DNA from 2 places in the Bacillus sp. F9_6S_D1_P_5 genome. Region 1 is predicted to be linked to the other one. Evidence: riboswitches for the same ligand, from Rfam matches in the RefSeq annotation. Region 1 holds a riboswitch; the other holds the start of a gene.

Region 1 (4,444 bases):
TTTAAGTGTATCCCTTATCGTTATTCCTCTCACAACAGTCGTCACATTATTCCTCTTATACTACTGGGTACACCTCTTCTTCGCCTTATAAAGTGAAACTTTAATCAGCCCTCACCAATCGGACTTTAATGGGCAGCCCGACCCCCACCTAAATTCTTTGCTTTCGCTGAATTTTGAGGTGGGGGTCTTACTGCCCATTAAAGTGGGATAAACGACAGAAGCCCGCTTTGCTACCGTCTTAGCAAAGCGGGCTTCTTCTATATTTAAGTTAGGTACTACAGTGTGATCAATCAAGTAAAGAGGTGTAACGTGTTATTGGTATAAATGACTACCAGTGTCTTTAAATTCTTTCGCTTTCTCTTTCATTCCTTTTTCAATTGCTTCTGTCGTTTCTAAATCATTTTCTTTTGCGTATTCACGAATATCATGTGAAATTCTCATACTACAAAACTTCGGTCCACACATTGAGCAGAAATGAGCCGTTTTCGCGCCTTCTGCTGGCAATGTTTCATCGTGATATTCCATCGCACGTTCAGGATCTAAAGATAAATTAAATTGATCGCGCCAACGGAATTCAAAGCGAGCTTTTGAAAGTGCATCATCACGCTGATGAGCCGTTTTGTGTCCTTTCGCCAGATCAGCCGCATGTGCAGCGATTTTGTACGTAATAACTCCCTCGCGAACATCATCTTTATTCGGTAAACCTAAATGTTCTTTCGGCGTTACATAACAAAGCATCGCCGTTCCAAACCAGCCAATCATCGCAGCTCCAATTGCGGATGTAATATGGTCATAACCTGGTGCAATATCTGTCGTTAACGGCCCAAGAGTATAGAACGGCGCGCCCTGACAAATATCAAGTTCTTTCTCCATATTCTCTTTAATTAAGTGCATCGGTACATGCCCAGGTCCTTCAATCATCACTTGCACATCATGTTTCCAAGCAATCTTCGTTAATTCACCAAGTGTTTCAAGTTCAGAAAACTGTGCTTCGTCATTTGCATCTGCAATCGAACCTGGACGTAATCCATCTCCAAGAGAGAACGAAACATCGTACTGCTTCATAATTTCACATATCTCCTCGAAATGAGTGTATAGGAAGTTTTCTTTATGATGGAATAAACACCACTGTGCCATAATTGAACCACCACGTGAAACGATACCTGTCGTACGCTTTGCAGTAATTGGAATGTAACGAAGTAATACGCCTGCGTGAATCGTAAAGTAATCAACACCTTGCTCCGCTTGCTCAATTAACGTATCACGATACACTTCCCACGTTAAATCTTCTGCAATTCCATTTACTTTTTCCAGCGCTTGATAAATCGGTACAGTTCCAACTGGTACAGGCGCGTTACGAATAATCCACTCACGCGTCGTATGAATATTTTTACCTGTAGATAAATCCATAATCGTATCTGCACCCCAGCGCGTTGCCCACGTCATCTTCTCTACTTCTTCTGCGATAGAAGAAGATACAGCAGAGTTTCCGATATTTGCATTAACCTTCACGTGGAAATTACGTCCGATAATCATTGGCTCTGCTTCCGGATGGTTAATATTCGCTGGTAAAATAGCACGGCCTTCCGCGATTTCCTTACGAACAAACTCAGGCTCTACTCCTTCACGAATCGCAACATATTCCATCTCAGATGTAATGATGCCATTACGCGCATAATGCATTTGCGTAACGTTGGCCCCTTGCTTCGCTCTAAGCGGCTGGCGATCCATTTGCGGGAAAACAGGTGTATGTTTCGAAGCCACCTTCACACCGTCATCCTCTGGTTTCACTTCGCGCCCTTCGTATGCTTCTACATCCTCGCGCTCTATGATCCAAGAGTGGCGCGGCGTTGGAATCCCCTTTTCCAACTCCACCTTATACGCAGGATCTGTATAAGGACCGCTCGTATCATATACACGAATTGGAGGATTCGGAACGCCGTTTGTATCGCTTTGTTCAATCTCACGCATCGGCACTTTCATACCTTCTCGTGGTCCATCCACATACACTTTCTTACTTCCTGGTAAACTCGATTTCAATTCAATTTGCTCAGCTGAAACAGACTGTTTCATAACCTTTGTTGCCCCCCTGTACGTGACAAGGACGAGATATGGCCAGCGTATGCCAAAATAAAAAGAGCCAGGTCCATAAAAAATAAGGACCTGGCTCATAAAGACATCATTATGTAAAGCCGTTAACTTCCCTACGCTGGTACGAGCCAGATCAGGTCCAAAGGGTTAAGAAGTTCACGCGCTTCTCTCTCAGCCTACGCATACGTTAGGCACCCCTAGTTTATCACTGATTTAATTTTCAATACTTTCCCATCATACACGATAATCTGAAAAATGCAAAGTTTATTTCTTTTGTTACTTATGGAATCATCCACGTTAAATAATATGCCTGTACATACGTCATAATACCAACAATAATTACGAAAAATAAACTATGCTTCACTGTAAAGCGAAATAAATCTGATTCTTTTCCAGCAAGTCCAACTGCCGCACAAGCAATTGCAATCGATTGCGGAGAAATCATTTTTCCTGTTACACCGCCCGTTGTATTTGCTGCAACGAGAAGCACTTCAGATACACCGACTTGCTGTGCTGTAATCGCTTGTAAATTCGAGAACAGTGCATTCGCTGACGTATCAGAGCCTGTTAAGAATACCCCAATCCAGCCCAGGAATGGTGAGAAGAACGGGAATAGTCCGCCAGTTCCTGCAAGCGCTAACGCTAATGTAGAAGATAGACCAGAATAGTTTGCGATAAATGCGAATCCTAATACGAATCCGATAGATAGAATTGGCATTTTAAGTTCATTTAACGTTTCTTTAAATGTCGTTACTGCATCTTTTGCACTCATTTTCAAAATAAAGATAGAAATGATACAAGCAATTAAAATTGCTGTTCCTGTTGCTGATAATACATCAAACTTCAAAATTGCCTCGTACGGCGTCGGTTTATTTACAATTGGTTCTGCTTTCATTACTAAATTGTGTAAGCCTGGAACTTCAAACTTAAACACGAGGCTTTCCAATGCGCCGCCTGGAGCAAATAATGCCTTAAAGAAGCTTTGGCTCCAAATGACTACCATCACAGTTAAAATAATGAATGGAGACCATGCTTTTACGACTTTTCCTACTGTTAGTTTCGGCATAGATGTTGCCGTCGTTGTCGCAGCTACTTCACTATTTGCTTGTTTAGACTGATAAATTTCTTTCGGCTGCCAAACTTTTAAGAATAGCGATAAACTCACTAAACTTACAAGTGCTGACGTAATATCCGGAAGTTCTGGTCCTAAGAATGTCGCTGTAATGAACTGCGTAATTGCAAATGAGCTACCCGCTACAAATAAAGCAGGCCATGTTTGTCTTACCCCTTTAAACCCATCCATTAAAAATACGATAAAGAACGGAACAAATAATGATAAGAACGGTAATTGATGTCCAGCCATTTGTCCAATTTTATGTGGATCAATACCTGTTACTTGTCCAGCAACTGTAATTGGAATCCCCATCGCTCCGAACGCTACCGGTGCCGTATTTGCGATCAAACAAAGACCCGCTGCATATAAAGGATTTAATCCAAGACCTGCAAGAAGCGCTGCTGTAATCGCTACTGGTGCACCAAATCCTGCTGCTCCTTCTAAAAATGCTCCGAATGAAAAACCGATTAAAATAACGAGTAAACGATGGTCATTCGTAATGGACAATACAGATGCACGAATGACATCAAATTGACCTGTTTTCACAGAGATTTTATATAAAAATACCGACATAATGATAATCCAAGCAATTGGCCATAGTCCGTATAAGAAACCATATCCGGTCGCTGCCATCGCCATTGTGAACGGCATCTTATAAGCGAATAACGCCACTAAAATTGTAAGTACAACTGTAATAAACCCTGCCACATACCCCTTCATGCGGAAAACTGCTAAAGCTAAGAAAAAAAAGATAATCGGAATAAGTGCGACCGCTGCCGAAATCCAAATGTTTCCGAACGGATCATAAACTTGTGTCCATGTGTTCATTGTTCTCTCCCCCTAAAGAATCCCCTTTTAAATAGAATAACCTCATCAATATACTATCAGGTCATCATACCTTTAAGTCTAAAATAAAAAACGTCCAAGAAAACGTTTTCATTAATTCTATCACAACAATTTCCATTACGGAAGATTTTTTTGAAAATTTAATTTTCAACCTAGAAATCTTACAAAAGCGTCACGTTCTTGTAATGTTCATCGATAGGAAGCTCGCCACATTTCCTGCATAATAAAAGTATAACAACGGACATTATTTATGAGGTGATATATATGAACGGAAACAAAATATTAGCAGCTTTATCATACTTTAGTGTATTATTTGCCCCTATCTTATTCCCTATTATTGTGTGGATTGTGGGAGATTCTGAAACGAAACCACATGCAAAACGCGCTCTATGG
Region 2 (4,444 bases), on a different contig from region 1:
AAATGATAGATCCAATTATAATATTGACCATCATCACAATACATCTCCTTCTAAAATCCGAGTAAAGATCCAACTTGGTATATAATGAGCGTTAATACATAAGCAACAACGAGTGGATATACGACAGAGAAAATCGTCCACTTCGCTGATCCTGTTTCACGTTTAATAACAGCTACTGTCGCTAAACACGGAACATATAATAAAATAAAGAACATAAATGCATATGCTGATAGCGCCGTATAATGTGCCCCCATTACATTTCCTAGCACATCTTCTTTCACCGCATAAATAATTGCCATTGTAGAAACGACAACTTCTTTCGCTAAAAACCCTGTTAAAAGGGATGCCGCAGCTTGCCACGTTCCAAAACCAAGCGGTGCAAATAGTGGTGCGATAAATCCACCAATCATCGCTAAATAACTGTCTCCCATATCAACACCAAATCCTGATGGACCTGCATAGTTTAATAACCAAATCACAACAGAGCCACCGAAGATAAATGTACCTGCTTTACGAACAAATCCTTTTCCTTTCTCCCACGTGCTTAGCCATAACGTTTTCGCTTGTGGCACGCGGTAAGGAGGTAGTTCAATAACGAAAATAGATTTTTCCGCTTTTAAAATGGTAAGAGACATAATTTTTGTAACGAGTAATGCAAGAACGATACCTGCAACATATAAAGAAAACACCACAGTTGCCTGACTTTGAGGGAAGAATACTCCCGCAAATAATGCGTATACAGGTAAACGTGCCGAACAAGACATAAACGGTGTTACAAGAACTGTAAGTAAACGTTCCTTTTCTTGTTCAATCGTTCTCGCTGCCATAATACCTGGAACATTACATCCAAAACCGATGATCATCGGAATGAACGCTTTTCCGTTTAAACCGAAGAACTCCATAATTCTATCCATAACAACTGCAATTCGCGCCATATATCCTGAGTCTTCTAATAATGAAATGAAAAAGAATAGTGCAAAGATTTGTGGAACGAATACTAATACCGCACCAACACCGGCAATAATACCTTCTGTAACGAGCGCTTGAATAAAATCAGAAGCTCCAACACTTGTAAGCCCAGCCGTTACCCAATCCGTAAGCTTTCCGCCAAAAAATTCATCTAACATATCCGATAAAGGTGTCCCAATCCACGTAAACGTAACCTGAAAAATAAAAAACATAACTGCTAAAAAGATTGGAAGTCCTAAAATTTTATGTGTAATTAACCTATCAACTTTTTCCGAAAAAGGAATTTTCCCTTCTTTCTCATGCTTCATAACATTTGTTTTTAACTTTTCAATATACGCTTCACGAGTTTTGTAAATATGCTCTTCCAACGTACAATCAAGTTTTCCTTCTAGACGAGATCGAATGGCTACAAGTTCCTTATAAATTAGTAATGCTTTCATTTCTTTTTCTACTACTTCGTTATTGCTTAAAAATTGAAGGGCTAACCATCTCGGATGCTTATAATTCTCTTTCTCTAAAAGAGAAATTACCTCTCCAATTCCTTCATCCATTAGTACACCATATGAAATAATGAATGGCTTTTTCTCGTTTTTGTCATTTTCTTTAAGAGTCGCAAGTAGTTCTTCACAGCCTTTTCCGCTTCTTGCAACGACAGGAACGACTGTTACACCTAATAGTTCTGATAATCGTTTTACATCAATTATAATTCCTCTTTGCTTTGCCACATCGACCATATTTAATCCAATTGAAATTGGCTTTCCAAATTCCAGTAATTGCAATGTTAAATGCATATTTCTCTCGAATTGCGAAGAATCCACTATATTTAACATATGATGAAACTCGTCTGTTAGTAGAAAATTCGTAACAACACCTTCATCACGCGAAACTGGATTCAAATCATATACACCTGGTAAATCAATTAATGTTCCTTGCTTATCTTTTAATTTACCAACCTTTTTTTCTACTGTTACACCGCTCCAGTTTCCTACATACTCATAAGAACCAGTAAGTGCATTAAATAATGATGTCTTCCCTGTATTCGGATTCCCTAGCAAAGCTACCTTATTCACGCTAATTCCACCTTTATCATTTTCGCGTCACAATGACGAATACTAATTAACTGTCCACGACACTCCAATGTACAAGGACCTTTGAACATCGCTTTTTGCTTCATGCGAAGTTCGCTTCCTTCAGAAAGACCGAAAGCAGCCAATCTTCTCTTTAATAAATGATCTAAAGACTGAACACTTTTTACTAGCACTTTCTCACCGATTTTAATATCTACTAAGCTCATAACCTTCCCCCTCCGAAGAGAATGATAATTATTTTCAGAAGAATTATAGCACACTCTTTTTCTCGAGCACTATCCCCTTTGACTTCATATTTATTAACATTTTTCTACAATTTTATTTCAATAATTGTCATAATCGATTCGTTTGCCATTCTCATCCATTTCGCTTACAATAAACAATAGCAAATAAAGAATCTCGTTATCACTGGGGGAGCCATGCCGCTGAGAGGGAACACTTCGTTCCGACCCTTCGAACCTGTTAGTTAATGCTAACGCAGGGATTGTGCAAACGTCCGAAATACATACCTCTTTTTATTTACGTATTTCGTATCCTCCTATGATACCTATTCTTTTTTGTACAACTTGGATTTAGGGGGAGACAACATGCGTAACACCAATTTACAAGCGATGATCGAATCTGCAATTCTTGCAGCCTTCGCCATGATTATCGACATTTTACCATTATCACTTAAACTTCCAACAGGCGGTTCCATTTCATTTGCTATGATTCCTATTTTTATTATTGCATACCGCTGGGGCTTTAAATCAGCTTTCTTAGGTGGTTTAGTTTGGGGACTATTACAAATTGTCGTGGGAGATGCTTACATTTTAACACCTATTCAAGCATTCATTGAGTACTTCATTGCCTTTGCTTTTATTGGATTTGCTGGTTTATTCTATCGTCCAATTCAAAAAGCACTTTTAACGTCTAATGAAAATAACTTAGAACAATCAAGTTTAGGTAGCCGCAAAGAAAAACCTTCATCAAAACAAAACCAAGGTAAGAAAGTCCTTGCTTATATTATCCTTGCTACATTTATCGGTAGCTTTGCTCGCTATTTCTGCCACTTTATTGCTGGTATTATTTTCTGGGGACAATATGCACCGAAAGGTCAATCAGCAGTTCTATATTCATTAATCGTAAACGGCAGTACAATGCTCGGTTCTTTTATTTTATGTACAGTTTTACTTATATTTTTATTCCTCACTTCACCACGTCTATTCAAAAGCATCAATGCTTATCAAATGAATACACAAAAAAAGGGCGCTTAATGAGCGCTCTTTTTTCATATCGTAATATCAATTAAAAATACAATAAATGCACAAAAGAAAATAAACACCATTATACTTAGCCAATTGCTATGCACGGTTCATCGACTCCTTACATAACCTCATTTTCTAACCAGATTATATCGTTTAAAAATAAAGATTAGGTAAAGATAATATGAAAATAAATAAAAAAAAGCGTAGCATGCATCATCTACGCTTTTTTCGGTAAGTAAAAGTAAAATAATACACCATCTTCTGTATTTTCTACCCCATATTCAGCATCATGCAGTTCTAAAATGTTCTTTGAAATAGCAAGACCAAGACCCGTTCCACCTTGTGAACGCTGACGAGATGCATCCACACGATAAAAACGATCCCAAATTTTATCTAATTGCTCTTCTTCAATGTGAGTACCTTTATTTTCAATACACACTTTTATACGGTTCTTCTCATCTATTGTAGAAATAATGATATCCTCTTTATTTGGTGTATAACGTATTGCATTCGTAATGAAGTTCACAATGACTTGTTCAATCCGGCCTTGATTTGCAACTACTTCAAATGAACATATATTTTTATGAACACAAAGTTCTTTTTTCTCTATTTCTACAGATAGATGTTCACATATATCTTCAATTACTGTATCAATATAAAACGAATCCTTTTTCATTTTATATGTACCAGATTCAAATTTAGCTAACTCAAGCATATCCAAAATTAACGTATCCATTTTGTCTACTTCTCTCTCCATCGCTTGAAAATAATACTCTTTTTTATGCTCAGCTACCCCGTCTTTTAAAATAGAAATACAACTTTTCATAATACTCAGCGGTGTTTTTAATTCATGCGAAACACCAGAAATGAATTCTTTCCGTGTATTTTCTAACTTTCTTTCCTTTTCAATATCTTGTTCAAGCTGTCCGATATGAGAATTTAATTTGTTAGAAAGTATATTAATATTTTTCGATAAATCACCAATTTCATCTTTTGAAGTAATCGGAATTTTTTCGGTGAAATCTAAATGCGCTATTTTCTTCGTCGTATCATTTATTTTTAATAACGGCTTTGCAATTTGTTTTGAATAATAAAACGAAGCTAGAAAAATGAGAACGACTACAAATGCAATGATGTAAA

What was found. Region 1 has a riboswitch for thiamine pyrophosphate ahead of thiC (phosphomethylpyrimidine synthase ThiC). Riboswitches for the same ligand answer to the same signal wherever they lie in the genome.
Region 2: linked by a shared signal. The riboswitch ahead of thiT (energy-coupled thiamine transporter ThiT) and the one ahead of thiC (phosphomethylpyrimidine synthase ThiC) in region 1 are both predicted to bind thiamine pyrophosphate.

Annotation. Positions count from the first base shown of each region.
Region 1 covers NZ_JBTREW010000005.1:174,544-178,987, forward strand. Annotated here, with positions in the region: gene ACUXEY_RS08690 (arsenic transporter) at 1-91, shown strand, start outside; gene thiC (phosphomethylpyrimidine synthase ThiC) at 313-2,073, opposite strand; TPP riboswitch at 2,185-2,300, opposite strand; gene lldP (L-lactate permease) at 2,372-4,033, opposite strand; gene ACUXEY_RS08705 (DUF4870 domain-containing protein) at 4,316-4,444, shown strand, end outside.
Region 2 covers NZ_JBTREW010000033.1:34,427-38,870, forward strand. Annotated here, with positions in the region: gene ACUXEY_RS26400 (FeoB-associated Cys-rich membrane protein) at 1-34, opposite strand, end outside; gene feoB (ferrous iron transport protein B) at 51-2,039, opposite strand; gene ACUXEY_RS26410 (FeoA family protein) at 2,036-2,263, opposite strand; TPP riboswitch at 2,458-2,559, shown strand; gene thiT (energy-coupled thiamine transporter ThiT) at 2,645-3,313, shown strand; gene ACUXEY_RS26420 (sensor histidine kinase) at 3,522-4,444, opposite strand, start outside.